Regions from separate parts of the Acidovorax sp. ACV01 genome, predicted to be linked through region 1. Evidence: predicted binding sites of a transcription regulator. Region 1 holds the regulator's gene; each other region holds the start of a gene.
The links. Region 1 encodes FNR, which switches genes on or off when oxygen is low (the NO sensors DNR and NnrR bind a similar motif). Its sites were predicted from a motif close to TTGATNNNNATCAA; they were not measured.
Positions count from the first base shown of each region.

Region 2: a site for FNR is predicted at 5,000-5,013, ahead of ubiM (5-demethoxyubiquinol-8 5-hydroxylase UbiM). Genes of this name have one in related genera too.
Region 3: a site for FNR is predicted at 3,873-3,886, ahead of IB243_RS08810 (hemerythrin domain-containing protein). Genes of this name have one in related genera too.

Region 1 covers NZ_JACUZT010000006.1:179,982-189,786, forward strand. The annotation lists gene IB243_RS18155 (bifunctional diguanylate cyclase/phosphodiesterase) at 1-1,344, opposite strand, end outside; gene IB243_RS18160 (HD-GYP domain-containing protein) at 1,341-2,639, opposite strand; gene IB243_RS18165 (sulfite exporter TauE/SafE family protein) at 2,855-3,613, opposite strand; gene hemN (oxygen-independent coproporphyrinogen III oxidase) at 3,619-5,001, opposite strand; gene fnr (fumarate/nitrate reduction transcriptional regulator Fnr) at 5,188-5,910, shown strand; gene IB243_RS18180 (hypothetical protein) at 5,971-6,264, opposite strand; gene IB243_RS18185 (FixH family protein) at 6,317-6,598, opposite strand; gene ccoG (cytochrome c oxidase accessory protein CcoG) at 6,670-8,115, opposite strand; gene ccoP (cytochrome-c oxidase, cbb3-type subunit III) at 8,208-9,110, opposite strand; gene IB243_RS18200 (cbb3-type cytochrome c oxidase subunit 3) at 9,134-9,271, opposite strand; gene ccoO (cytochrome-c oxidase, cbb3-type subunit II) at 9,284-9,805, opposite strand, start outside.
Region 2 covers NZ_JACUZT010000003.1:251,595-261,399, forward strand. The annotation lists gene IB243_RS09840 (LamG-like jellyroll fold domain-containing protein) at 1-440, shown strand, start outside; gene IB243_RS09845 (TetR/AcrR family transcriptional regulator) at 552-1,157, shown strand; gene IB243_RS27280 (hypothetical protein) at 1,247-1,369, shown strand; gene IB243_RS09850 (alpha/beta fold hydrolase) at 1,433-2,347, shown strand; gene IB243_RS09855 (PLP-dependent aspartate aminotransferase family protein) at 2,331-3,485, opposite strand; gene IB243_RS09860 (helix-turn-helix transcriptional regulator) at 3,544-4,362, shown strand; gene IB243_RS09865 (hypothetical protein) at 4,491-4,910, shown strand; gene ubiM (5-demethoxyubiquinol-8 5-hydroxylase UbiM) at 5,103-6,374, shown strand; gene IB243_RS09875 (class I SAM-dependent methyltransferase) at 6,453-7,406, opposite strand; gene IB243_RS09880 (multidrug efflux SMR transporter) at 7,753-8,088, shown strand; gene IB243_RS09885 (zf-TFIIB domain-containing protein) at 8,082-8,834, opposite strand; gene IB243_RS09890 (acetyl-CoA hydrolase/transferase family protein) at 9,108-9,805, shown strand, end outside.
Region 3 covers NZ_JACUZT010000003.1:16,916-26,720, forward strand. The annotation lists gene IB243_RS08790 (phosphopantetheine adenylyltransferase) at 1-123, opposite strand, end outside; gene creD (cell envelope integrity protein CreD) at 209-1,657, shown strand; gene IB243_RS08800 (hypothetical protein) at 1,654-1,974, shown strand; gene IB243_RS08805 (sensor domain-containing diguanylate cyclase) at 2,076-3,122, opposite strand; gene IB243_RS08810 (hemerythrin domain-containing protein) at 3,293-3,808, opposite strand; gene IB243_RS08815 (hypothetical protein) at 4,007-4,588, opposite strand; gene IB243_RS08820 (CsbD family protein) at 4,712-4,930, opposite strand; gene IB243_RS08825 (DUF1800 family protein) at 5,354-7,378, shown strand; gene IB243_RS08830 (DUF1501 domain-containing protein) at 7,390-8,835, shown strand; gene IB243_RS08835 (NAD(P)/FAD-dependent oxidoreductase) at 8,954-9,805, shown strand, end outside.

The sequences.
Region 1 (9,805 bases):
CTGGCGCAGGCAGGCCTGCAGGCGCTCGGCGACCAGTTGCAGCACACGGTCCCCAAAAGGATGGCCCAAGGAGTCATTGATGATCTTGAAACGGTCGAGGTCCAGGAACAGGATCGCAAAACCCGTGTCGCTCTGGCGCGCCCCCTGAATGGCCGTGTCCACCCGCTGCGACAACAGCAGGCGGTTGGGCAGGCCGGTGAGCACGTCGCTGTAGGCCAGCTCCTCGATGCGCTTCTGGGCCGCATGCTGCAGCGTCAGGTCGCGCATGAAGCCGATGCTCTGCACCAGGCGCCCTTCATCGTCGCGCAGCGCCACCCATGACAGCTGCACCGCGCAATAGGTGCCATTGTCCCGGGGGAGCCACAGCTCGCCCTCCCAGAAACCATCCTCCGCCCAACCCTGCAGCACCTGCTCCATGAAAGCCGCATCCGAACCCCCTCCGAACAAAGAAGCGGCCATGCATCCTTCGAACGATTTGGCGGAAGGCCCTACCAGGCGCTCGCAACCCGGGTTCATGCGCAAGACCCGGTGATGGCTGTCGGCGATGAAGATGGCGTCGAGACTGGACTCAAACACCCTTGCTGCGAGCCTGAGGCTGACCTGTATCTCCGTCTGGCGAGTAATGTCCCGGTAGGAATACACGCGCCCCACGGGCAGCCCCTGGCCAAACTGGGGCACGGTCCGCAACTCCAGCACCAGGCCACTCTTCAACACCAGAATGTCTGTACTGTCCTGCATCGGCTCACGTGCAATGGCCGCCAGGCGCTCCGAGTAGGCACGCGCGTCTTCCACTTGGGCCGCCATGTGCGCATACACCGCCGCATCGTTGCGCTGCACCAGCAAATCACGGGGAATATTCCACAACTGCGCAAGCCGCTGGTTGAAGGCCCGCACCCGGCCATCAAGGCTGCAGACGAGCATGCCATCGGCTGCGGAATCCAGCGTCGCGCGCAGTTCAGACAACAGGGTTTCCAGCTCGCGCTCGGTGGCATCCTGGACACTCCGGTCCAGCATCGTCAGCATGAAAACGGTGCCCGAAGCCCCTTCTCCCGGAACGCGTGTCACCCGCCGGTCAACCGGCACCAGGGCTCCATCTGCGCGCAAAAGGCTGGTGTGGGAATGGATGCCGTCTGCAACCACCTGCGCTGACTCCCCCCAGAACGCAACATCCTGTGGTGTGGAAGCCAGACGCAGCACCGGCGTGCCAACCATAGAGGCCGCAGGCAAACCCACCAGCCGCTGCGCTGCGGCATTCGCATGAAGGATGAGCAGGCTGGCCTCATCGACCAACCAGACAGCTTCCTGCAAACCGTCGAGCCAGCCGTGGGACTGCACAACGGTCACGAACCAGCCTCTTCGGGGCCGGGGCTGACTGCGCGCTCGAAAAAGTAGCAGATACGCTGACGGGGGGAAAGGTAGTCCAGGGCATCGCGTGGCAATTGCGCGGGCTTGAGACTGCGCCGGATGCCCAGCTCTGGCACGGTTTCCAGATCCAATATGGGCGCCTCATCCTTGGGGACCCGGGAGTCATGAACAATGACCTTGGGCCGCAGGGGGCGCGAAGAATTGACTGAAGCCACGATCGCATAACGGTCGTTGACCAGCTGGACGATGGAGCCCGGTGGGTACACCCCCATCATGCGAATGAATGCACCCAGGACCACAGAATCAAACCGCGCCTTGAGCTGCGCAAAGATGACTGACAGCGCCTCGTGGGGCGTGAGCGCATCCACTCCGTTGGCAGGGTTGCACATGCGGTCATACCGATTGACCAACGCAAGCACCTGGCTCGCACGCCCCAAGTCGGGCCCTGACAGCCGCAATGGAAACCCGCTGCCATCGGCCATCTCATGGTGCCTGGCAACGGCGGTAAGCACGGCTTCGGGCAAGCCCATGCGCGTGGCCAGTGCCACAGACTCACCCACATGGGTCTCGTAGCGCGTGCGCTCCATCGGAATCATCGAGGGCGTAGGTTGCCTGAGATTCGGTGGCAGCTTGAGCTTGCCCAGGTCATGAATCAACGCCGCGATGCCAAGGTCGTGCAGCTCGGCACTTTTCATACCCAGTGCGCGGCCCAGCAACAGAGAGATCACCATCACGTTGATCGGATGCAGGGCATTGCGCTCGCCGACACCTTCTGACAACAGCCGGATGACGGAATCCCCGTTTTCGAGGAGCTCGGCCACACATCCGGACACGAGCGTATCGCCTTTGGCACGCGCCTGGTCGGGGTGTTCGGAGACCACACGCTCCAGCGCCTGGTATTGGCGGGTGGCCTCTCCAAATCGCTGGTCACAGACTGCCAGAGTCCGGTTCTGGGCTTCCAACAGTTCACGCCTGCGCAGCGCCTCCGGGTCCACGGTCGCGGCGGAGCCTGCCGCATCCAGTCCGTTCAAGGACGGTGCCTTCATTTCCGGGACGCTCCAGGCGGCGGGGACAAGTTCCCTCAGTTCTGGATCACTCTTCTTGGGAAGATAACGTACCTCGGTGAGCCCCAGTTCACGCAGGGTGGCAATCTGTTCCGCCGACGCCACGCGAAAACTGCTCACCGGGAACGGATGATGCATCCAGCCCAAGTCGAGCTGGATGTACATGCCGACACGCAGTTGGCTGATGTCGATGAGGATGGAAGAGTTCACTTCGGGGCGTGTGAAACATGGCGACTTCAATGCCACCAATGGTTACACAGATTATCGCCAGTTCGGGGGCCTTGTCGAAGGACTGCGCCTGCACCGCAGCGGCGCGGCAACACTTGGATGCGTCCGCGAAGCCCACCCCAGATCACCCTTGTATAGACATGGGTTTAAAGGAACTCGTCAACCCCTTTGCTATGCAACTTCCGGTTGGAAACAAGCTAACGGCACCACAGCGATGGCTTGTAGACCAAGTCCATCCACAGTGCCCAGCTGGCGACTGCGCAGAGCAAGCCCCCCGCGATACGGGTCCCCCAGTCCGCACGCGCTGTATTGATCCGTGTTTTCAGCCGTGCCCATGCCCACGACCCGCCCACCAGCCACACACCGCTGCCCAGGCCAAACAACGCCATGGTCAACGCCCCTTCCAAGGGTCCGCCGCTCAGGGCGGCTACCAACAGGGCCGAATAAAGCAATCCACAGGGCATTAGCGCCCAGAGTCCCCCTGCAGCGAGAACCCCGCCAGGGGCGCTGACAAGCGGCTTGACATGTGACCACACAGTGCGACCCGCCTGCTCCACCCATTGGGGCTGGCGGGCCTGGACCATCATCATCAACCCCCAGGCCATCACCGCGACATGGACCAGGGTCCACGCCGGGCGCAGCGCCGCCGTCTGTTGGGTCAACCATGCCAGACTATCCATGGCGAGCGCGGCCAAACCGCCCGCCACGGCATACCCAGCCAGCCGACCGACATGGAAAGCAGCCGTGCGCCGAATGACACCACCCCGAGGCATCCATTGCACAGTTTGGACCGTCTGCGAGGAAGCCTGTGCCTCCAAATCCCCACCCGTCTTGGGCAAACTCCGCGACTCTCCCTGCCCCACCAACGCTGCGCAGGGCGCGGAGCACATGGCTAAGCAATGGGACCCGCCAACCAGTCCCATCAGCAAGGCGGTCGAGGCAACCGTTGCAATCATGAGAGTCAGATGATGCGCGAAAAACGGGCTCGGTTGCGATCTGCCTGCAGGTAACGGTCAAAAACCATGGCGATGCCGCGCACGAAGAACCAGCCCATGGCCGTCACCTCGACCCCGTCGGGTCTCACCACGACGAGCCCCTGCTCAGCCATGGTTTCCAGTTGCTCCAGCTCGGCAGAGAAATAAGCCCGAAAGTCGATCAACCAGGCCTGCTCCATGGGCTCAAACAACAACTCACCCTGGCACATCAACGCCATGATGACGGCGCGGCGTACCAGGTCATCGCGGGTCAGGGCGAGCCCACGCACCACGGGCAAGCGCCCCTGGTCCAGAAAATCGTAGTACTCGTCCAGAGTTTTGGCGTTCTGGCTGTAGGTCGCCCCCACCCGGCCAATCGCCGACACGCCCAGGCCAATCAGATCGCAATCGGGCTGTGTGCTGTAGCCCTGGAAGTTGCGGTGCAGACGGCCCTGGCGCTTGGCAACCGCCAATGCGTCGGCCGGCAACGCAAAGTGGTCCATGCCCACATACACGTACCCAGCGTCCATGAAGGCAGCCAGCGAACGGGACAGCATCGACACCTTGCCCGCCCCCGCGGGCAACTCGGCAGAAACAATGCGGCGCTGGGGCTTGAAGCGCTCCGGCAGGTGGGCATAGGCATACAGGGCGATGCGGTCAGGCCGCAGCTGCACAACCTGGGCCAGCGTGCGATCAAACGACTCGGGCGTCTGGCGCGGCAGGCCGTAGATCAAGTCCACATTGATGGATTCAAAACCCAGCGAACGTGCGGACTCCACCAGCGAAAACACCTGCTCGGCAGGCTGTATGCGATGAACAGCCTTTTGAACCTCAGGATCAAAATCCTGCACTCCAAAACTCAGTCGGTTGAATCCCAGTTCCGCGAGCACGGCAAGGCGGTCGGCATTGACGGTGCGCGGATCTACTTCAATCGAATACTCTCCGCCCGGCGCGAGCGAGAAGCTGCGCTTGAGCATGACCATGAGTTCACGCAAGCCGTCGTCGGACAAAAAAGTAGGCGTACCACCACCCAGGTGCAGCTGGCTCACCACCTGCCCCGTGCCGCAGTGCGCTGTGTGCAGATCGATTTCGCGACTCAGGTACCGCAGATAGGTATCTGCCCGATCATGGTGTTTGGTGATGATCTTGTTGCATGCACAGTAATAACACAGCGACTCGCAAAAGGGGATGTGCACATACAGCGACAACGGCAACGCCTTCGTCATGGAGCCCAGCCTGCGCTGCTCTAGTGCAAGCGCATAGTCGTCCTGCCCAAACGCCTCGACGAAACGGTCGGCGGTTGGATAAGAGGTATAGCGGGGCCCTGGCACGTCGAAACGGCGCAGAAGATCAGGCGAAACAGCAGTCATGGGCAAATTCCTTGCGTACACTTTGACTGTGCCGTAAGCTGTCCCCCATGTCCTTGACCTGAATCAAGTGATGCACGGGGCCGAACAGCGACAATTTGATGCATGTCATTCGCCCATCCGTACCCACAAGCCTGTCTTACAGGCAGATGAGGCGATATGCTCAAACCTAACCCAGCATCTGTGCCTATGAACCCGCTCACCATCAAAGTCGCCTGCTCTAACTGCAACCTGCGCGAGCTGTGCATGCCGGTTGGCCTGAGCGAAGACCAACTGCAACGCATTGACGAAGTCGTTGCCGTCCGCCGCAAGATCAAACGGGGCGGAACGCTGTTTCGCAACGGCGAAGCCTTCACATCGCTCTATGCCATCCGCACCGGCTTCTTCAAGACCTGTGTAGCCACCGAAGATGGGCGCGACCAGGTCACTGGTTTCCAGATGGCGGGCGAGATTATCGGCCTGGATGGCATCGTGAACGATCACCATACCTGCGACGCAGTGGCCCTGGAAGACGCAGAAGTCTGCGTCATGCCCTTTGACCGCATCGAAGAACTGTCCCGCGAGGTCACCGCGCTGCAACACCATGTGCACAAGATCATGAGCCGCGAGATCGTGCGTGAGCATGGGGTGATGCTGCTCTTGGGCAGCATGCGCGCCGAGGAACGCCTGGCAGCGTTTCTGCTGAACCTTGTGCAACGTTTGCATGCCCGTGGGTTTTCACAGTCCGAACTCGTACTGCGCATGACGCGTGAGGAAATTGGCAGCTACCTGGGGCTCAAGCTCGAAACCGTGAGCCGCACATTTTCCAAGTTTGTGGAAGAAGGTATTGTCGAGGTCAAGCAGCGCCATGTGCGCATCCTGGAAACCGATGCACTCAAGCGCATCGTGAACAACCAGCAGGCCTGCCACTGACCAAGGCAATGCGTTGGCGGCGGCCTCTCTCCGTATCTACCGGCCAGCTACCGCAGCCCATCAAGGGCAAGATGAAGTCTTTCGACAGTCATCGGGGCGATCCCCCTCGGGGACCGGGCAGCGGTTGAGTTCAAAGGGCGACATCGCCAACAATGTCGTCAATGCGCTGGACGCCATGGTGATCATCCAGAACGCGAAAAAAGCAAGCGTGTAGACGCCCTGACGCGACAACGCCAACGGCTGCCCAAACCAGTGCAAGTCCTGCGGATCCACCATCGCAAAAACCAGCACCTCCATGACGCCTGCCATCAAGAAGGCCGGCCATGCAATCCACATCAGGCGTTGCGTCCACATTGATTTTTCTCCTGGTAAGGCCGCGCAGACAAACCGCATGGCCAGGGGGTGTTCAGCGCGGCTGGTCCTGGACCGGAGTGGCCGCATGGTTGCGGCCTTTCATCGCGGGAGCCAGGCTCTTGTGTGGAGTCTCCAGCGTCTTGTTGATCTCGATGCCCTGGCGGTAATAGTCCTCGGCGATCACGGGGTCGGGGCGCGAAATCGCCAGCCAGAGGGTGACAAAACCCGCAATGATCACGATCACAGGACCAGCGATGATCAGCCAGACATGGCCGAACTTCCACCATGGCGCCGTAGCGGAAGGGGCAGTGCCGAGGGTGGAACTGGATGGCATGTGATGACTCCTCAAAAATATTTTTCGTCAAAGCAAGGCCCGCGAAGACCTTGCACCAGTGTGCACGCGCGTTACCGCGGCACCAGAAACACGGATTTCTCAGTCACATGGGCGGCCCCGCCGAGTGCCTGCACGTCGAACTGCACAGCGTGCGATCCCGGAGGCGCCGAACCATACGGTATCTGCAGTCGGACAGCCACCCACCGGGACTCTGCCGCTCCGATTTCCACCTCAGCATCGGACGCCACTTCCAGCCCTTCAAGGCCACGCGCACCGATGCGATAGCGTTGGGGTCCTTCGGTTGCATTCATGATCTGCAGGCGGTAGATGTTCTCCAGCTTGCCACCGGCGACGATGCGAGAGAGCGCAGCGCGGTCACGCACAACATCGACCATGAGCGGCGTGCGCGTGACAAGGCTCGCCATCATGCCCACGCACAGGGCTACCAGCACTGCGCTGTAGATCAGCACACGCGGCCGCAGCACCCGGCGCAGGATCTGCGATTGGCTCCACCGCTGCGCCACGCCGTTCTGTGTGGAAAACCGGATAAGCCCCTTTGGGTAGTGCATCTTGTCCATGACCGTGTTGCAAGCATCCACGCACAACCCGCAACCAATGCACTCATACTGCAGCCCCTTGCGGATGTCGATGCCCACGGGACATACCTGCACGCACAGCGTGCAGTCAATACAGTCGCCCAGACCTTTGGCCTTCTGATCGATGTTCTTGTTTCGCGGGCCGCGCGGTTCGCCCCGCTCCACGTCATAGCTGACGATCAGCGTGTCCTTGTCGAACATGGCGCTCTGAAAGCGCGCATAGGGGCACATGTATTTGCACACCTGCTCGCGCATGTAGCCCGCATTGCCATACGTGGCAAAGCCGTAGAACAGCACCCAGAATATCTGCCAGCCCCCCTGCATCACCAGCAACTCCGCACCAAGCTCACGGATCGGCACAAAATAGCCCACGAACGTAAACCCAGTCCACAGCGCCACCGCGATCCAGATCACTTGCTTGAAGAACTTCTTGCGGACTTTCTCGAAGGTCCATGGGCCGTTGTCCAGCCGTAGTCGGGCACTGCGATCACCTTCGATCTTGTGCTCGATCCACATGAACATTTCGGTATAGACCGTTTGCGGGCACGCAAATCCGCACCACAACCGCCCCGCCACCGCCGTAAACAGGAACAGCGACAGCGCAGAAATGATGAGCAGGCCCGTGAGGTAGATGAAATCCTGGGGGTACAGAACCAGGCCGAAGATGTAAAACCGCCGAGCCCCCAGGTCAAACAGCACCATCTGGCGCTGCCCCCATTCAAACCAGGGCAGCCCGTAAAAAACGAGCTGCGTGAGAAACACCATGCCCCAGCGCCAGCGTGCAAACACGCCACTGATGGAGCGTGGATAGATTTTCTTTTGCGCCTCGTAGAGAGACACAATCTCGCCCTGCGACGAGCCATCGGATGCAATCGGTGAAATCGGGATGACCTTGCGAGCGGGCTCGCTGGGTGGCTTCATGGTGGTGTCGATCCGTTTGCTTCGAAGTACTCAGTTCAAACAATCCTTGGAGCGGCACCAAAGTACCGCCCAAGGTTTAGCGTGCAGGGCGCCTACTTGCCGTTCGACAGGCCCCAGACGTAGGCCGACAGTACACCGATCTGAGCTTCTGTGAGCTTGTCCGCCTGAGCGGGCATCTGGTTGACCTTGCCGTTGTTGACCATGGCAGCAATGGCCGCCTCGCCCCAGCCATGCAGCCAGATGTCATCTGTGAGATTCGGGGCACCCAGTGCCTGATTGCCCTTGCCATCCATTCCGTGGCAGGCTGCGCATGCCGTGAACTTGGACTTGCCCAGTGAAGCACGCAGCGAATCGTGGGGGCTACCAGACAGACTCAGCACGTAGTGTGAGAGATTGCGCACATCTTCAGGGGAACCCACTGCCGCAGCCATGGGAGGCATGTTGCCAACACGACCTTTCTCGATCGTTTCCCGGATCTTCTCGGGCGCGCCGCCATGAAGCCAATCGCCATCGGCCAGATTAGGGAAGCCCTTGCTACCCCGGGCATCCGAGCCATGGCACTGCGCACAGTTGTTCATGAACAGGCGCTCGCCAATGGCCTGTGCCTGTGGGTCCTTGGCAATGTCTTCCGGCTTCATCGAAGTAAAGCGGGCATACAGCGGCTCCAGTTCGGTCTTGGCTTTGGCCATCTCGGCTTCGTACTCGCCTTTTTGCGTCCAGTTGAGCTTGCCGGTAAAGCTGCCGAGACCTGGGTAGGCCGCCAAATAGCCAAAGCCGAAGACGATGGTGATGACGAACAACCACACCCACCAGCGCGGCAGGGGGTTGTTCATCTCGACCAGGTCCTCGTCCCAGACGTGGCCAGTGGTGTTGTCGGCGGTGGCCATCACCTTCTTGCGGCCCGCCATCCACAGCAGGATGCCGCAGGCGATGATGCCGACCAGGGTCAGTGTGGTCACAAAGACCGACCAGAAATTGCTGGTGAAGTCACTCATGGGGTGTTCTCGTTCTGGTGGGATCAATCTTGTTCAAAGGGCAGCCGCGCGGCCTCGTCAAACCGGGCCTTGTTGCGGCCCCGATAGGCCCAGACCCAAATGCCGACAAAGCAGGCCATCGATGCCAGCGTGGCAACGATGCGCATGGTGGTGATGTCCATGGCGAATCTCCTTTACTTGAGCGCGCGGCCCATGACTTGCAGATACGCGATCAGCGCTTCCATCTCGGTCTTGCCCTTGACGTCGGCGGCAGATGCAGCGATCTGCTCGTCGGTGTAAGGCACCCCCACCGTGCGCAAGGCCTTCATGCGGGGGGCCACACTGGCGGGTTCCACGGCATTTTTTTCCAACCAGGGGTAGGCGGGCATGTTCGATTCGGGCACCACGTCGCGCGGATTGTTCAGGTGGATGCGATGCCATTCATCGCTGTACTTGCCCCCTACGCGGTGCAGGTCGGGGCCCGTGCGCTTGCTGCCCCATTGGAAGGGGTGGTCATACACAAACTCACCCGCCACCGAGTAATGCCCGTAGCGCAGCGTTTCAGCGCGGAAGGGGCGGATCATCTGCGAGTGGCAGTTGTAGCAACCTTCACGGATGTAGATGTCACGGCCCACCAGTTGCATGGCGTTGTAGGGCTCGACACCCTTGACCGCTTCGGTCGTAGACTTCTGGAAGAACAGCGGAACGATCTCTAC
Region 2 (9,805 bases), on a different contig from region 1:
ACATGGCCGACTTCACGGTCGCAGTCTGGGTCTACCGGCAAAGCGCGAGCGCCGGGAACGCCCGCGTGTTTGACATCGGCTCCAGCGACATCGCCTACCTGGCCCTGCTCGCCAACACCAGCACGCTGCGCTTTGCCTCCACTGGCACCACCTATTTCGGCGAGGAAAACGTCACGTCCTCGGTGGCACTGGGCACGGGCCGGTGGGTGCACCTGGCGGTGACCCGCCGGGGCAACACCGTGACCCTCTTTGTGGACGGGCAGACCACCGGCGCCCTGGCGGATGCGCCCTTTGCACCCCACCAGCTGGGCGCCACCACGCAGAACTGGCTGGGCCGCGCGCAGTACGGGTCCGACCCGTACTTTGCGGGCCGCATGCAGGATTTCCGCCTCTACAGCGGGGCGCTGACTTCCGTGCAGATCGCGGCCCTGGCCCAGTGACGCGCTGCAGAGCCCCGGGGGCACACCGGGGCTCTGCGCGCTACCGGCTTTCAAAACACTGCTGACAACAGGGGTTGGTTTATTTCGCACAGTTGTGCTAAATTCCGCCCCATGGATGCCAAGACCCAGAAATCGGAACTCACCCGCGCCGCCATTGTGGGCGCGGCGCTGGACCTGGCTGCGGCCGAAGGGCTGGAGTCGATCACGCTGCAGGCCGTGGCCGACCGCGTGGGGCTGTCCAAGAGCGGCGTGTTTTCACGCGCCGGCTCGCGCGAGGCGCTGCAGAAGGCGGTGATCGAGGAGTTCGGGCGCCGCTTTCTGGCCGACGTGTTCGTGCCCGCCATGCAGCACCCCAAGGGCCTGCCACGCCTCAACGAGATCGTGCGCCGCTGGATTGCACGCACGCGCGACGTGGAGGCGTTCACCGGCTGCATCTACACCGCGGGCGCTTTCGAGCTGGACGACCGCGAGGGCGAGCTGCGCGACCTGCTGCATTCGGAGATCACCCGCTGGCGCGCCGCCTTGCGCCGCACGGTGCTGCAGGCCATCGAGGCCGGGCACCTGCCCGCCGACACCCCGCAGGAACAGCTGGTGGGCGAGATCTATTCCATGATCATGGGCTTGTTGCACGACGTCCGCTTCCTGCGCGATCCGCAGGCAGTGCCACGCACCGAGGCGTCCTGGGCGCGCCTCGTCAAGAGTTATCAGACCGCCTGATCCTCCCGGTCTCCGTGTTATTGCGCGATGGATACCTCTTGTTCTTCTTTGCCCCAATTTCGCACAACCGTGCGAAGAAAGGAAACACCATGCTGAGCTTCCTCATCTTCCTGGGCATGGCGGCCATCGTGGCCGCAGCGGGCGCCGTCCATGCGGTGCGCCAGACACTCGCCTGCCTCCCACGCAGCAACCGGGACTGGATCTTCTACTGACCTTTCACCACGCGCCGACCCACAGCCCGGCGCGTACCCACTCCAACCCTTCAGGAGCCCACCATGAACCCCTCGACTGCCCTGCAAGCCACGTCCAACTTCTACGGCGGGCATCCGGCCCTGCGGCTGCTGCGCCTGGCGCTGGGTGCCACCGAGCGCCTGTGGCCCGCCCTGGCCGTGCGCGCGGCCTACCGCCTGTTTGGTACGCCGCTGCCCTTGCGCAAACCCGGCCACCAGGCAGCACCGGCCAGCGGCTGGCGCACAGAACGCTGGCCGTTCGAAGACGCTGAGATCACGCTGTACACCCCCAGCGCCCAGCCCCATGGTCCGGCGGTGTTGCTGCTGCACGGCTGGGGCGGGCATGCGCGCCAGATGCTGCCGCTGGCCGAGGCACTGGCCGCGCGGGGCTTGCGCCCCGTGCTGGTGGACCTGCCCGCACACGGCGGCAGCCGGGGCAGCGTGAGCAACCTGCCGCAGTTTGCGCGCGCCATTGAATACACCACCGCGCGCCTGCATGCGCAGGACTCGGCGCCCCGCGCCGTGGTAGCCCATTCGCTGGCCGCCAATGCGGCCGCCCACGCAGCCAGCCGGGGCTTGGCCACCGGGCGGCTGGTGCTGCTGGCGCCGCCCGCATCGCCCCACGAATACACACGCCTGTTTGCGCAGGTGTTCGGCCTGTCCGAACGCACGCGTGCCGCCATGCAGCGGCGCATCGAGGCCCGCGAAGGCATCCTGATGCGCCAGTTCGAGCCCCCGGCCGTGGGCCCACGCATCACCCTGCCCACCCTGGTCGTGCACGACCGGGGCGACCGCATCAACCGTTTTGCCGACGGCGAGGCCTACCGCGACCACATCCCGGGCGCCACGCTGCTCGCCACCGAGGGGCTGGGGCACCGCAAGATCCTGCAGCAGCCCGATGTGCTGCAGTCGGTGGTGGACTTCGTGGCGAGCCAGGGGGCTGTCAGCCCAGACCGCTGAGCGCTTGTGCCAGATCCGCGCGCAGGTCAGCGGCGTCTTCCAGCCCCACATGCAGGCGGACCAGGCGGCCCTCGTCGGGCAGCGTGGCCAGGTGGCGCAGGTCGTAGGGCACGGCGGGCAACACCAGGCTTTCGTACCCGCCCCAGCTCGTGCCCAGGCTGAAGAGCGCAAGCGCGTCGATGAACGCCGCAAATGCGGCTTCGCTGCATGGCGCCAGCTCGAAGGTGAACGGCCCCGCAGCGCCCGAAAACTGAGCGCGCCAAAGCGCGTGGCCCGGGTCGGAGGGGAGCGCCGGGAACAGCACGCGCCGGACCTGTGGCTGCTGTTGCAGCCATTGGGCCGTCGCCAAGGCGGTCTGCTGGTGCCGTTCGAGCCGCACTGCCAGGGTGCGCAGGCCGCGCAGCGCCAGCCAGCACACATCGGGCGCCGCGTGGGCGCCGCTGCGGTCGCAAAAGCGCCGGGTGCTGGCCAGGTCTGCGTGCGAACCCGTGATGAGCCCCAGCATGAGGTCGGAATGCCCGTTGATGTATTTGGTGGCCGAATGGATGGCGATCTGCACACCCAGGGCGTGGGCATCCAGGAACACCGGCGTGCCCCAGGTGGCGTCCACCGCCACCGGGATGTGGCGCTGGCGCGCCGCCGCGCACACGGCGCGCGCGTCAAGCATCTCCATGGTCAGCGACGCGGGGGTCTCGATGTAGACCAGGCTGGTGTTGTCCCGCAGGTAGGGTGTGATGTCGGCGCCTTCCGGAAAGTACTCGACGGTGGTGCCCTGGGGCACCAGCTCCTGGTCGCAGAAGATGCGCGTGGGCCCGTAGACGCCCTGGTTCAGCAGCAGGTGGCGGCCCGGCCCGGCATGGGCGCTCAGCACGGCCACGATGGCCGCCAGCCCGCTGGCTGTGGCCAGGCAGGTTTCTGCGCCGGACAACGCGGCCATGCAGCGCTGCAGCTCAAACGTGGTGGAGGTGCCCGAGCGGCCGTAGCGCGGCGAGTCGAACACGGTCTGGTGGTGCGCGTGTTTGTAGGCGGCCAGGGTGCCGAACACGACGGTCGAGGCCCGCACCAGCGGCGGGTTGATGGCCTGGACGGCGTGGGCCGTCTCGCGGCCCGCATGGACAAGGAAGGTGGTGGTGTGCATGGGCTGGGGGCGGTTTTTGGGGAGGTGTGGCGAGAAGGTGGTTTCATAATAGGACGGCATGTCAGCACCAGAACGCCAACAAACATCGCCAGAACGCCAAGACGCCGGCCTGTGGGCCACGCTGGCCAAAACGCACGCGGCGGGCACACGGTTGCCCGTGCACCAGCACCGCAGCGGCCAGCTGGTGTTTGCCACGCGGGGCGTGATGCTGGTGGAGACACCCCACGCGCGATGGACCGTGCCGCCGCAGCGCGCGCTGTGGGTACCCCCGCACCACCCCCATGCGATCGAAGTGCTCTCTGCCACCGACCTGCGCACGGTGTACTGCCAGCCGGCGCTGGTGGCGCAGTGCGCATCGTTTGCGCGCCGGGACGAGGTGCACGCCGTGGTCGCGTCGCCGCTGATCCAGCAGCTGGTGCTGGGGCTCTTCAACGGCGGGTTCGACCACCCCACGCGGCAGCTGATGGTGTCCCTGCTGCTGCACACGCTGCAGCACACGCCCTGCCTGCCCACCCACCTGCCGATGCCTGCCAGCGAAGGGTTGCGGCGCGCGCTCGCGCTGTTGCTGCAGGCCCACCAGTGGCAGCTCCCGCTGCACGAACTCGCGGCCGAGGCCGCCATGTCCGACCGCACGTTCACCCGGCGCTTCACGGCGGAGGCGGGTCTGAGCTTTCGCGCCTGGCGCCAGCGTGCGCGCATCATTGCCTCGCTGGATCTGCTGGCCTCGGGCCGCCCGGTCAAGGGCATCGCGCACGCCCTGCAGTTCGAGAGCCCCGCCGCGTACATCGCCTCGTTCCGCGCGCTACTGGGCTGCACACCAAACACCTTCCGCCAGGGGCAGCACGACAACACGGCTGTGGCAGACGCGCACCCGTAGCCATGGCACGGACGGGCCACGCCATGGGGGCCACCGGGGACCGGGGGGGCCTCCTCTATCATTCGCAGTCCGCAGCCCCGAAGCGGCCAGCCCCTCTCGACCCCCAGATTCTTCCGATGCATCTCCTCATGTCCGCCTGGCCTGCCCTGGCCCTGCTGCTGCCCGCCCTGGTGCTGGTGTCGGCCATCTACTTCCTGGCCAAGGGCGACCGCAGGGCGTTTGCGCAACTGCTGGCCCTGCTGGCCTGCCTGGTCATCGGCGCGTTGCTGATGGAGTTCTTCATCTTCATGGCGGCGCGCATGGCGCGCTCGGGCAGCGCGGCGGCCATGCCGGTGCTGGGCACGGGCACACGCCAGCTGCTGGAGACCATGGCCAACCCGCGCTCCATCGCCGCACCCCCGCTGTCGCTGGCCGCGGTGGCGGCCTACAGCGTGCTGGCGGCGTACCTGTGGGTGCTGATCACCTGGGGGCTGCACCTGCGCGGCAAACCGGCGGGTGGCGCCAGGAAGAAGCCCGCCAAGGGCGCGCGCAAGCCGGCACGCTCGTAGAGCGCCATACTTTTCGGTTTTTTTGGGCCCTGGCGCTTATCCCACATCATTTTTTTGCTATTCAATTAATAGCATTCAGGCATGGTGCCTTGATACAGGGCAAATCGCCGCGCCGGGTGCCCGCCCACAATGGCAGGCCCCACCCCACCGTTGCAGGGTGGGTGCCGGGTGGTTTGGCCCGGTCTTCCTGCCATGACCTCCTCCTCACACAGCGACGTCCTCATCGTCGGCGCGGGCCCTGCGGGCCTGTCGCTGGCCATTTCCCTGGCGCAGGCCGGGTTCACCGCCACCGTGGTCGAACAGCAGCCCGAGGCCGCGCTGGCCCACCCCGCGCCCGATGGCCGGGAGATCGCCCTCACCCACCCCAGCGTGGCCACGCTGCAGCGGCTGGGCACCTGGGCGGGCTTGGCAGCGCACGAGGTGGGCACCATCCGCGAAGCGCAGGTGCACGACGGCCCGCTGGGCCAGCGCAGCGCCCTGCAGTTGGGCACGCAAGGCACGGGGCTCCCGGCCCTGGGCTTCATCGTGCCCAACCACGCACTGCGCCGCACGGCCTATGCCGTGGCGGCACGCACCCCGGGTGTGCGCATCGTGACCGGCGCCCAGGTGGTGCGCGTGGCCACGCAGTCCACCCACGCCGAGCTGGAGTACCTGCCACATGCGCCCGCCGGTGGCCCTGCGGCACCGCCGCAGCGTCTGCAGGCCCCACTGCTGGTGGCCGCGGACAGCCGCTTCTCGGCCACGCGGCGGCAGTTGGGCATTGGCGCACGCATGACGGACTTTGGCCGCACCGTGATCGTCTGCCGCATGCGCCATGCCCAGCCGCACGGTGACGTGGCGCACGAGTGTTTTGGCTACGAACGCACGCTGGCGGTGCTGCCCTTGCCGGATGACCCCCACGAGGGGCATGCGCTGTGCTCGGTGGTGGTCACGGCAGGCACCGCCGATGCAGCAGCGCTGATGGCACAGAGCCCGCAGGCCTTCGCAGCCACGGTGCAGGCCCAGCTGGGCGACCGCCTGGGGCCTTTGCAGCTGGAAGGCGAGCGCCACGCGTACCCGCTGGTGGCCGTGTATGCGCAGCGCTTTGCAGACCACCGCTGCGCGTTGCTGGGCGATGCCGCCGTGGGCATGCACCCTGTGACGGCGCATGGCTACAACCTGGGTCTGGCCGGTGTGGAGCGCCTGACAGCCGCCGTGATGGCAGCCCGCAGCCAGGGCCACGACATCGGCAATACCGAAACCCTGGCCACCTATGCGCGGGCGCACCACCACCACGCCTGGCCGATGTATGAAGGCACCAACGCCATCGTACGGCTGTACACCGACACGCGCCCCGTGCCGCGCCTGCTGCGGCAGCTGGTGCTGCAAGGCGCGCGGCGGCTGCCGCCGCTGCAGGCCGCCATCGTGGGGCAGCTCACGGGCCAGGCGCCAGGATGGATGCGAGCGCTGGCGCCCAGGCAGTAGCACAAGCTTTGCAAACGGCGCGCCCAACGCCAGCGCCACCGTGGAACTGGCTTTGCCTGCCCACCGGTGGCGTCCCCCTCAGGGGGAGCCATCTCCCACGCCCAAGGTGACCAAGCCGTACAGCGGCGCGCCCAGCCACGGCCACCACAGCGCTTCCAGCACCACACCCGGCCAGCCATAACATTCCGACACGCTCTGCTGGCGCAACAGCGCCAGGCGCGGGTGCGCGGCGGTCAGCTCGTCCATGTTGCCCACGCCCCAGTGGAACTCCGCCCCCGTGGGGCCGACGCTCGCGTGCTGCGCGGCATGGCCCACGGCCCGGTATGTCATCACATCGAGCACCAGGCGCGAGCCTGCCGGCGCACACTGCGCAAACTCGCGCAGCACAGCCTGCACTTGCGCGGGCTGAAAGTACATGAGCACCCCTTCGCAGACGATGAACACTGGCTGCACACCCGCGCCATCGCCCTGCGGGAGCCCCAGCCGCTGCCACCAGCCGGGCTGGGTGAGGTCCGCCGTGGCCTGGCGCGTGCGCGGGCAGCGCACCGGCAGCAGCTGCCCGCGCAGGTCCATGACCTCGGGCAGATCGGCATCCAGCCACTGGTTGGCGCCCGTATCGAGCCACTGGAAGTGGTGTGACAGGCCACACCCCAGGCTCACACCACGGGCCTGCGGGTGCGCGAGGAAAAAGCTGCGGCCCGCGTCCTTGATGGCGCGCGTGCGCCACAGTACGTTGAGCACCGTGGGCAAGTCGTCCAGGCACGGTTCCACATCGGCACCCAGGCGCTCCACCAGGCTGGTGGCCACCACGTCGTTGCAGGCCAGCCAAGGAAAGTAACGGCTCCCCCGCGCGCGCGCTGCCAGCGGGATCAGCAGGGTGCTGGGCACGGCCCGCAGGTGTGCGCGCTGCAGCAGGCAGGGGGTAGCGGCGTCGGAGGCGGCGGCGCCATCCCCCGCGTTCTCAGGGTTGCGCTGCGCCGGGGCGGCAGCGGTGCGGGCACGGCGTCGGGTTGGGGGCGGATGCGGCTGCAAGGTCCTCTCCTCCTGTGGCCACCGGGTGCCACGGCTGGTTGGTTGTTTGCGACGGGGCCCACCAGAACACAGGCCTGCGCCATTGTGAACGGGTTGGAGTGTGGTGCGGGGGATGGGCTGGGTGCGTGAAGGGACACCATCACGCCCTCCATCCGGCGCTGCCGCTGTGTCAACGCTCCATGATCCGCGCAAACGCAAGTGGCCGCCAGAGCCTGTGTGGGGTGTTCTTGATGGATCGCAAGGGCGTGGCTACACTGCGGCCCTTCACCACCTGGGTACCGCTTCATCGTACTGCCCGTGTCACTCGGTACAAGTGACAAACGGGCATGTTCGGCCAAGGTGCCCCATGAATCCAAACCTATCGGCCTGGCTGCTCGTCGCAGCCAGCGTCATTGCAGAAGTTGCCGGAACCGTCGCGCTCAAGTACTCCGATGGCTTTTCCAGACCCCTCCCATCCGGCATGGCCGCTGCGTGCTACGCGCTCGCCATCTGGCTCATGGCCGTGGCCATGCGCCAACTGGGCATGGGCATCACCTATGCGGTCTGGGCCGCAAGCGGCACGGCGGCCACGGCCATCGTGGGGGTTGCGTTGTTTGGCGAGCCAATGGACACCATCAAGGCACTGGGCCTGGTTTGTGTGGTGGGAGGCGTTGTGATGCTCCACCTTGGAAACCCTCAGTGATGGCTCCTGGTGTTGATCACCGCCCACACCAAGGCCACCCCGGCCGACAGCAGGTCGCCCGTGAATGAACTGTCATCGGCATCGCTGGTGCCGGTAAACGCCCGCTTTTGCCGCTCACGCTCGGCGCGCGTGCGGTCGCGCTCCAGGGCCACCAGCGCGTCGCCGATGTCCACCGGGCTGGAGGGCATGGCCCGCGGACTGCTGGCTTTGGCATAGCCCTCCATGGCGCGCACCACGGCCTCGGGGTCGATCAGCGAGAACGCGGCCCGGCAGTAGGGGCAGGCGTGGTCCTTGCGGATGTCCACAGGGGCACCGCAACTGGTGCAGTAGATGGCGCCCACGCGTTTGGCCAGGTCGTCGATCTCGGGGCGCGTCATGTGGCGCACAAAGCCTTTTTCCACCATGAAGGAGGAGAAGGTGCTGAAACGGCCATGCTGGCGCCCGCAGCGGTAGATCATGTAGCGGCCGCTGCGCACCACATCAAACCCTTTTTCCAGTGGCTTCACGCAGCGCGGGCAGGCCATGCTATCGCTCAGGGGCTGGTGATGGTCAATGCGGTGCTCATGCAGCAGGCGGAACAGCTCGACCACCGAAGCGGGGGTGAGCTTGAGGTTCTCGTGCCGGTCAAACCACAGGCCCTGGCAGGCAAAACAGATGTCCAGCTCCAGCGCCCCTCCCAGGTTACTGGCGAACTGGTGTACCTCCATCGGCTGGCGGCAGGACGGGCAGGACGGTGCGGATGTCATGGGTGGTCGATGAAAAGTGCCGGTGGCTCTAGCGGTGGCCGGTGCCGCAGATGCTAACCGCCCTGCCCGGCCACCAGCGGCCATCGGCAGCCAGCGCGGGCACGGTGGCCAGGGACCGGCCGGCATCAAAATCAGGGTAAACCCGCATTTCGGCATGCCCGCTTGCTACGATCAGCGTCTTTGCAGACAGTGGGCAGTGCAATGAGGCACCCAGCGCACCGGGCGCAGCCGTTTCTCCGCACCTGTTTGCCGATCCCCCCACGGAGCACGTTCATGACTTTGGCTGATCGGGTGTTGTACCCGGACTTTCTCTCCCGCACCATGTCCGCCGATGAAGCGGCCGCCCTGATCCCCGCCGGTGCCCACGTGGGCATGAGCGGCTTTACCGGCGCGGGCTACCCCAAGGCGGTGCCGGGCGCGCTGGCCCGCCGCATCGAGAGCCTGAACGCGCAGGGCCATGGCTTCAAGATCGGCCTGTGGACCGGGGCGTCCACCGCGCCGGAACTCGACGGCGCGCTGGCCCAGGTGGACGGCATCGAGATGCGCCTGCCCTACCAGTCCGACCCCACGGTGCGCCGCCAGATCAATGCGGGGCAGATGCAGTACGTGGACATCCACCTGTCGCATGTGGCGCAGTTCGTGTGGTTTGGCTTCCTGGGCAAGCTCGACGTGGCCGTGGTCGAGGTGGCGGGCGTGTTGCCCGACGGGCGGCTGATTCCCTCGTCCTCGGTGGGCAACAACAAGACCTGGCTGGACCAGGCCGACAAGGTGATCCTTGAAGTGAATGCCTGGCACAACCCGGGGCTCGAAGGCATGCACGACATCTACTACGGCACCGACGTGCCGCCACACCGCAAGCCCATTCCGATGACGCGGCCCGACGAGCGCATTGGCGAGCCCTACCTGCGCTGCGACCCGTCCAAGGTGATCGCGGTGGTGGTGACGAACCAGCCCGACCGCAACTCGGTCTA
Region 3 (9,805 bases), on a different contig from region 1:
CAAGACCAGAACCACCGGAACCACATGACGCATGCCGAAACCCCTCGTTGCAATGCGCCGTTTGTAGGCGCAAGGGGCGCGGCCGTCGATGACCTGGCAGGTCATGGCGATACGGGCAGCCACGACTTCACACTGGCCTCACAAACTTCATAGCGCCCTCACACCGGGCCACAACACTGCCCCCACAACATCATTTGTGGAGGATCTCTTGTTCAAACACCCCCTGTTCACCAAACTGGCCGCGCTGGCCGCCATCACCGTGCTGCTGCTCTTTGGCCTCGGCATGATCGAAGACGTGGTGCGCGACCGGCTGCGCTACCGCAGCATCACCGCGCAGAGCGTGGCCGAAAGCCTGGCCGGGCCGCAGACGCTGATGGGCCCGATGATCCACAGCGCCTGTGTGGAGAGCTGGGAGGTAGAGACCGGCAAGGGCGACGAGCGCCGCATGGTGGAGCAGCGCCGCGAGTTCCTGCTGACCGCCATGCCCGAGCAGCTCAAGCTCACCACCGGCGCCGCGATGGAAGAACGTGCGCGCGGGCTGCACAAGGTGAACACCTTCAACCTCAAGGCCCACGTGACGGCGCAATGGGGGTCACTGGCAAGCCTGGTACCGCAGAGCAGCATGAAAAACTCGCGCATGCATTGCGGCGCCCCCATCGTCATGATGGCCGTGGGGGATGCGCGCGGCATCCGCACCGCGCAGTTCACCATGGACTCGCATGCATTGGCCCTCAAGCCCGGCACCTTCCACCCCACTTACAGCCGGGGCCTGCACGCCGTGTTGCCTGAAGCGGTGCGCGGCAAGGCCGACGGGCTGACCGCCACGCTGGACCTGGAACTGGTGGGCACCGAGCGCCTGGCCTTCGTGCCGCTGGGCGGCAACACCGAAGTGCATATGACCAGTGGCTGGCCCCACCCTTCGTTTGGGGGCCGCTTTCTGCCAGCGGAGCGCGAGGTCAAGAAGACCGGTTTTTCGGCCCAGTGGCGCTTGTCGTCGCTGGCCACCACGGCGCAGGCCGATATCGCCAACGGCAAGCGCATCTGCCTGGGGGGTTCGGACGACGGCAACCGCAGCGACTACGTGCCCGGCGAAGCCACCCCCGGCGACTGCGCCGACAGCTTCAGCGTGGCCTTCATCGACCCTGTGAACCCCTATTCGCTGTCTGACCGCGCCACCAAGTACGGCGTGCTGTTCATTGCCCTGACCTTCGTGGCCGTGGGCCTGTTCGAGCTGATGAAGAAGCTGCGCGTGCACCCGGTGCAGTACCTGCTGGTGGGCAGCGCGTTGTGCAGCTTCTTCCTGCTGCTAGTGAGCTTGTCGGAGCACCTGCCGTTTGGCATCTCGTACGCCGTCGCCGCCAGCGCCTGCGTGCTGCTGCTCGCCTACTACGCAAGCCACATGCTGGGCAGCCTGGCGCGAGGCATTCCGCTGGGCGGGGGCATCGCGGTGCTGTATGGGCTGCTGTACGTGCTGCTGCAGCTGGAGCAGACGGCCCTGGCGGTGGGTGCGATTGCGCTGTTCCTGGTGCTGGCGGCCGTGATGGTGGCGACCCGCAAGGTGAACTGGTACGGGCTGTCGCAGGGCACCACCCCGCCACGCCGCCCCACGGCCCCACCCGTTGCGCACCCCACCACGCCCCCAGCGAGCGCCGCATGACAACACACACCACGCCCCGGTCTTGGGCGCAGCACCTGGCCGGCCCGGCGGCAGGCGCCGGAGCGCACCCACCTACCTTGACACTGGCAGAGGCCGAGCGCGTGCAGCGCCACCGCGACCAGCTGATGGCCGCCCTGCGGGCACAAGACCGGGTGGCGCTGGTCAGCGCCAAGCAGCAGGTGCTGGAGGCCGCGTTTTGCCCGCGCAGCGATCCCAGCCCTGTGGGTGTGCAGGATTCACCCGCCATGCGCCGGGCCCTGCGGGATCTGTCCTGGTGCATGGCGGCCCTGCTGCTGCCCCGCAGCCCGGGGCACTGAGACACTGAGGCAATGCTGGGATTTTGATGAAAATTGGCTCCAGCGCTTTAGAGAAAAGCGCTATTAGCTATCAAAATGGAAGCAAATCGCTGCACAGGGCCCTACACCACCACCGTGCGGTTGCGGCCTTCACGCTTGGCGGCGTAGAGCGCCGAATCCAGCGCGCGCAGGGTAATGTCGAGCGGGCGCAGGGGATCAAAGTTGGACAGCCCCATGCTCACCGTCAGCACCAGCGGTGGCTCCACGCCAGGCACCGGGTGGGCGGCCAGCGCGGCATGCACGCGCTGCGCCACCGCCTGGGCCTGGTCGACCCGGGTGGCGGGCAACAGGGCCAGAAACTCCTCGCCACCCCATCGGCTCACCACATCGGCCGCGCGGAACACGTCGCGGCAGAGCGTGGCCACAAGCTGCAAGGCCTGGTCACCCACATGGTGGCCGTGCACGTCGTTGACACGCTTGAAGTGGTCGATGTCCATCATCAGCAGGCAGGCGGGTTCGCCGTCGCGCTGCAAAAGGGCCTGCTCCTGCACAAGGCGCGCGGTGAACGAGCGGCGGTTGGCTAGGCTGGTGAGCACGTCGGTATGGGCCAGCACGGCCATCTGGCGGCGCGCTTCTTCCAGCTCCACCAGCATCTGGCCCTGGCGGTCGTTGGCGCGCTTGAGCTCCAGCAGGCGGATCACCTGGCGCGCCAGCGCGGACAACATGTCCTGCGCTTTCTGGGACAGCTGGCGCGGCCGGTGGTCCAGCACGCAGAGCGTGCCCAGGGCATAACCATCGGGCGTGACCAGAGGCGCCCCGGCATAAAAACGCAAGGGGTTTTCCTGGGTCACGATGCTGAAGTGGGCAAAACGCGCATCCTGCGCGAGGTCGGGCACGATGAACACACCGGGCTGCCGCACTGCGTAGCGGCACACGGACTGGTCCAGCGGGGTTTCCCGCAGCGGGAGCCCCACCGATGCCTTGAACCACTGGCGGTGGCTGTCCAGCAGGCTGACCAGGGCCACCGGGGCTTCGCACACATGGGCCGCAATCTCGGCCAACTCGTCGTAGGCAGGCTCCATCGGCGTGTCGAGAATGCCGTAGCGCTGCAGGGCCTGCAGGCTTGCGGCGTCGTCGTACAGCGCCACCGTGGAAGAGATTTCGGCCATGGAGCAAAGCGGTCATGCCGCCCACCTTTGCCTAGAGACTTGGCAGCATGCCACACCGGCGCAGCCCACGCACGGGTGAAAGCACGCTTGCGCCGCGCCATGGCTGGCCGCGTGGGCGGACCGGCAGGCAGCGGCGCTGTGCGCCCGGCTCTCAAAACGTGTTCACGAGCTCAGGCCATCGCTGCGGGTTCAGCGGCGGCAACACCGGCCGAGGTATCGGAGCAGGTCGATCCACCACAACCCTGGATCAGTTCGCCCGGCAGCGCGTGCGGCGCATGCACCACGCCCGAGACCGGGTCAAACCCCACGCGGCACAGGTGCAGGGCCAGCGCAGCGTCCATGCTCTGGGCGTGCTGCGGAAACCACAGCGCCAGCTCGCTGGCCATCACCCGCAGAACCTGGAGGTCGCCCTGCTCGGCCCGCACCACCCCTTCGCGCATGACCTGCAGCACCACCCTGTGCTGCATGCTGTGGCAGTTGCCCGAGGCAAAGCGGGTGGACGCCATCCAGCCGTCCTCCTGCGCAAAATGGTGGTCGGTGTGCTCCACCAGTGCGTGCCAGGCGGAGAGCAACTGCCCATCCTCGGCCCGGTGCACGGCGGCCAGCAAATCCACGAATTCGCGGTGGGTGTCGTCCATCAGGGGCAGGTCCAGGGCCAGCGCGTCCGACCATTCGAGTTGTGCCATGGGAATCCCTTTGCAGCGAGACAAAAACAGGGCACGAGCTTAGGCCGCCAGCCACCAGGGCGTGTTGATGCAGGTCAGCTCAGCGCCAACCGCGCAGCACCATCCGGACCCCACAACAAAAAATACCCCGCACGGGGCGGGGCATTTCTAAGACTGCCAGCGGCTGGGAGTACCGGCCACTGTGCGGTCCACAGGGGATCAGCTCTTGCCGTACATGCGCTTCATGTCGTCCACACACTTGGACTTTGCATCACCCGACAGCGCATCGCAGCGCTCCTTGGCGGCCTTGTAGTTGGCGTCGTTCTTTTCTGCGTTGGCATCCTTGCGGGCCTCGGCCACGGCAGCGCCCTTTTCGGCAGCATTGTCCGCGGGCTTGGCCTGCACCGCGGCGACCTTGGCATCTTGCTTGCCCTTCACATGGGCAGCCTTGGCGTCCTTTTCACAGACATCCTTTTCATTGCCCTTCAGGTCATCGCATTTTTCCTTGGCGACGGAGTAGGCTGCGTCAGCACGCGCTTCGGCGACCTTCTGGGTGGCTTTGGCGCTGGGCTTGTACTGGGCTTCGAGCTCGGCCTTGGCCACGTCTTCCTTGCCCTTGGCTTCCTTCACACAGATGTCCTTGGCGTTGGCCGACAGGGCATCACACTTTTGCTTGTCGGCCTTGTATGCGGCCGAGATCTGGTCCTTGGCGGCCTTGTGTTCAGGGGCTGTCATGGCGAAGGCAGAGGTTGCCAGCAGGCCAGCAGCCACGGAAGCGATCAGAGTTCGTGCGAATTTCATGGGTTTCTCCTCGAATTGGATAGGTAGGGGATAGGGAGCAGGCCGGTGCGAAGGTGCGCCGGCCGCCTGCTGGTTGCCCGTGCGGCTCAGGCGCAGGGGGCTGGCCCCGGCACCAGACCCCGGTCAGTCGTTGAAGCGAAAGTCAGGGTGGCGGTCCTGCCACTCCTTGAGCTGCTTTTCGGCGGCGTCGCGGGCAATGCCCTGGCGCTCTTGCAGCTTGCCCAGGAACTGCTCGCGCTTGCCGTCGATGACGTCGAAGTCATCGTTCGTGAGCTTGCCCCACTGTTCAATCATCTTGCCCTTGAACTGCTTCCAGTTGCCCTTGACGGTGTCTTCATTCATGGTCTTCATCCTTGAGAGTGGCTCGCTGCGGCCATGCCACCGATATGGCGGTAAACGGTGCCGGACAGCGATGAGCCCACTGTAGAAACACTGCAGTGCGCCGCGCGTAGGCTCCCGGTGGCAGCGAACGTCGGCCTCTGGACTACACCGCTGCCGGACAAGCCGCCGCAGGGTGCCCAGCAAGTTCCGGCGTGAACACGCCCTAGTCGAAACCAGCCTCTTTGCGTAAACCGTTGCATTTGGTGACTGTTGTAGTCATTCATAACGATTTAGCCCAACAGGCTCTCAGTTGCAAATCCATACACTTGGACCAGGCCTTGGCATCCATGGCAGAGCTACCGAAGCGCACCGTCCATGCATGCAGGGCGCCTGAGAGCTCTGCGTGTGGTGTTGCTCCCGCTACCAACAACTAGCAGACCCACCATGACACTGATGAAAGAGGAACCTCGCGCAGCGGCGCCTGCCGAAGTTGCAGAGGGAATCGACACCGCGCAGGCGGCTCCACGCCCGGCCCCGTTGCCCAAGGAAGCCACGCTCGCCGCCCTGATGGCCAGCGTGGCGCTGGCAGCCTGCGGTGGCGGCGACGCAGCCGATGACACCGTGAGCCCGCCCGCGACGCCCGCTCCAGGCACCACACCGACACCCACGCCAGGCCCGGCACCTACCCCCGGCCCGGCCCCTACACCCAGCCCCACGACGCCCCCCTCCCCCGGGCCCGCACCGGCGCCCGGTCCCACGCCCGCGCCGGGGCCATCGACTCCACCGCCCCCGCCGCCTCCACCGGCCCCGGGTGCGGGCTCCTACACGTACACAAAGGCCGGCACCGATTCGGAGGCGGCCCGCTTCCTGCTGCAAGCGCAGTTCTCGGCCTCGACGGGCGAGATTGCCACCCTGCGCGCCAGCACCTACGACGGCTGGATCAACAACCAGTTCAGTCTGCCCGTTGGCACCAAGGGGTGGGACTGGCTGAACCAGCGTGGCTACAACACGGTGGACAACACCACGTCGTACTACGACAACACCTACCCGGGCGACTGCATGATCTGGCAGCAGCTCATGACGTCCACCGACGGGCTGCGCAAACGCGTGGCCCTCGCGCTGTCCGAAATCTGCGTGGTATCGCTCTCGGGCCTGGACTTCAGCTGGCGCAGCCACGCCATCGCCCACTATTGGGACCAGCTCGTGGCCAATGCCTTCGGCAACTTCCGCCAGCTGCTGGAGGACGTGACCCTCAACCCCGCGATGGGCTACTACCTCAACACGCGCGGCAACCAGAAGGAAAACCCCTCCACGGGCCGCCAGCCCGACGAGAACTATGCCCGCGAGATCCTCCAGCTGATGTCCATCGGGCTCGTGGACCTCAACCAGGACGGCACGGCCAAGCGCGATGGCTCGGGCCAAGTGGTCGACAGCTATACCCAAAGCGACATCACCAACCTGGCACGCGTGTTCACGGGCTACGACTACGACCAGTCGCAAAACGTGCAGACCACCGTGCCGGGTACCACACGCACCGTGCCCAGCACCCATTTCACGCGGCTGCCCATGGCACTCACCGAGTCGCGGCACTCCACGCTGGCCGCCACCTTCCTGGGCACCACCGTTGCCGCCGGCACCCCCGGCGCGGCGGCACTCAAGACCGCGCTGGACACCATCTTCAACCACCCCAACGTGGGGCCGTTCATCGGCAAGCAGCTGGTCCAGCGCCTGGTCACCAGCAACCCATCGCCGGGCTACGTGAGCCGCGTGGCCGCCGCCTTCAACAACAACGGTGTCGGCGTGCGCGGCGACATGCGCGCCGTGGTCAAGGCGGTTTTGCTGGACAACGAGGCACGCGGGCCCGCCGGGCTCACGGACGCCATGTTCGGCCGGCTGCGCGAACCCATGTTGCGCTTCGTGCAGTGGGGCCGCACGTTCGGCATCGCTTCGCAATATGGCAGCTGGAAGATCGGCGACCTCAGCTCGGCGGGTTCGCGCCTGGCGCAGAGCCCGCTGCGCTCGCCGTCGGTGTTCAACTTCTTCCGGCCGGGCTATGTGCCGCCCTCGACCGCCCTGGCCACGGCGGGCGCCGTGGCGCCGGAGTTCCAGCTCGTCAACGAAAGCAGCGTGGGCGGCTACCTCAACTACATGCAGGGCGTGATCCGCAACGGCATCTTCGTGAACGCGCCAGACCTGCCCAACAACGGTAGCACCAGCAACAACGGCGTCGACATCAAGGCGGCCTACACCAACGAACTGGCCATCGTGGCCGATGCCGACGCGCTGGTCGACCGGGTCAACCTGCTCATGACAGGCGGCCAACTGTCTGCGGCCACCATCAAGCTCATCGCGGATGCCCTCAAGACCACGGCCGTCACGGCCGCGAGCGCGGACAACGCCAAGCGCGACCGCGTGGCGGCCGCGATTTTCCTCGTCATGGCCTCGGCCGAATACCTGATCCAGAAATAAGGCGCGCCGCCATGCATCTCCTCCAACCCGAACTCCACTCCCGCCGCGCTTTCCTGCGCCGCTCGGCCCAGCTGGGCATGGCGGGCACGGCCCTGCCCTTTGCGCTCAATCTCGCGGCCGTTGGCGAGGCCGCAGCCTTCACGGCCACGGACTACAAGGCGCTGGTCTGCGTCTTCCTGTACGGCGGCAATGACTACGGCAACACCGTCATCACCTACGACGACGACAGCTACAACAAGTACAACGCCATCCGTGGCGGCGGGGCCGGCCAGACGGCCGGTGGTATTGCCCTGGCCAAGTCCGCGCTCACGCCCACGCTGCTCACCCCCACCACGCCGCTGGCCGGGGGGCGGCAGTACGCACTGCACCCCGCCATGACCGGGCTGACGAACCTGTTCAACACCGGCAAGGCCGCCGTGCAGCTGAACGTGGGTCCCCTGGTGGTGCCACTCACCCGTGCGCAGTACAGCAGCAGCAACCGCACGCTGTACCCGCTGCCCCCCAAGCTGTTCTCGCACAACGACCAGCAGTCGGTCTGGCAGTCGTCTTCGCCCGAAGGCTCCACCGTGGGCTGGGGCGGCAACATCGGCGACCTGGCGCTGTCCTCCAACGGCAGTTCGCTGTTCACCTGCATCTCCGTCACGGGCAATGCGGTGTTCCTCTCGGGTGACTCCGCGCTGCAGTACCAGGTCAGCACCAACGGCGCGATCGCGATCAACGGCGTCAAGAACAACGTCTATGGCTCCACGGCCGTGCGCGCGGCACTCAGCTCGCTGATCCAGCAAAACAGCGGCCAGACGCTGGAAAACGAATACAACCGCGTCACCGCGCGGGCCGTGGGCGCAGAAGCCTCCATCACCTCGGGGCTGGCCGGGGTCAACCTGGCCACGGCCTTCCCCTCCAGCAATTCGCTCGCCGACCAGCTCAAGATGGTCGCCCGCCTCATCGGCGCGCGCACCACATTGGGCAGCAAACGGCAGGTCTTCATGGTGTCGCTCGGCGGCTTCGACCTGCACGACAACCTGATCTCGCAGCAGCCCACGCTCATGCAGCGCGTGAGCGAAGCCATGACCGCGTTCTACAACGCCACCGTCGAACTGGGCGTGGCCGACAAGGTGACGGCGTTCACGGCCTCGGACTTCGGCCGCACGCTCAGCTCCAACGGCGACGGCTCGGACCACGGCTGGGGCAGCCACCATCTCATGGTGGGTGGCGCGGTCAAGGGCAAGGCCTTCTACGGCAAGGCGCCACCGGTCAGCATCACCAACACCGCCGATGCCAACGACCAATGGCATGTGGGCCAGGGTCGCCTGCTGCCCAGCACCTCGGTGGACCAATACGCGGCCACGCTGGCCAGCTGGTTCGGCGTGAGCAACAGCGAACTGCCGGGTGTGCTGCCCAACCTGAGCCACTTCGGCGGGGCCGACTACCCGACCAACCTGGGCTTTATGGCTTGATGTGGAACATCCCCCGAGCGGCTGCGCCGCTCGGGGCGGGCCTTGGCTTGCTGCCCTTGCCCAAGGCGGCGCCAGTTTCACTGGCCGCCCGGAAGCTGCGAGCCCCAATAATGGGGGCATGACCACTTCCTCCGCTCCCTCGCCCCGTCCCCGTGTTGTCATCATCGGCTGCGGCTTCGGCGGCCTTGAAGCCGCCCGTGCGCTGCGTGGTGCCGCACTGGACGTGACGCTCATCGACAAGACCAACCACCACCTCTTCCAGCCCCTGCTCTACCAGGTCGCCACCGCCGGGCTGTCGGCCCCGGCCATCGCGGCGCCCATCCGCCACCTGTTTCGCCAGCAGCCCAACGTCACGACCTTGCTGGGCGAGGTCACGCACATCGATGTGGCGGCACGCACCGTACACCTGAAGGGCGGACCCCATCCCTCCACACCCCTGCATTACGACCACCTCATCGTCGCGGCCGGTGCCACGCACAGCTATTTTGGCCAGGACGCCTGGGCCACCCACGCGCCCGGGCTCAAGACGCTGGACGATGCCTTCGAGATCCGCCGCCGCATCCTGCTGGCCTTCGAGGCCGCCGAAAAAGAGACGGACCCTGTGCGCCGCGCCGACTGGCTCAACTTTGTGGTCGTCGGCGCCGGCCCCACGGGCGTGGAGATGGCGGGCACCCTGGCCGAGATCGCACGCCACACGCTGCCGGGCGAGTTCCGGCACATCGACCCGGCCAGTGCAAAAATCATCCTGCTCGAAGGCGGCGCCCGCGTGCTCCAGTCCATGCCGGAGACGCTGAGCCAGCGCGCCAGGGAGCAGCTGGAAAAGCTGGGGGTGGAAGTGCGCATCAACGCCCGCGTTACCGCCATTGACGCCGAGGGACTGATGGTCGAATCGCCATCCAGCGCTGATTCATCAAGCGCAAATAGCTATCAAATAAAGAGCAAATGCATTGTCTGGGCTGCGGGCGTGGCC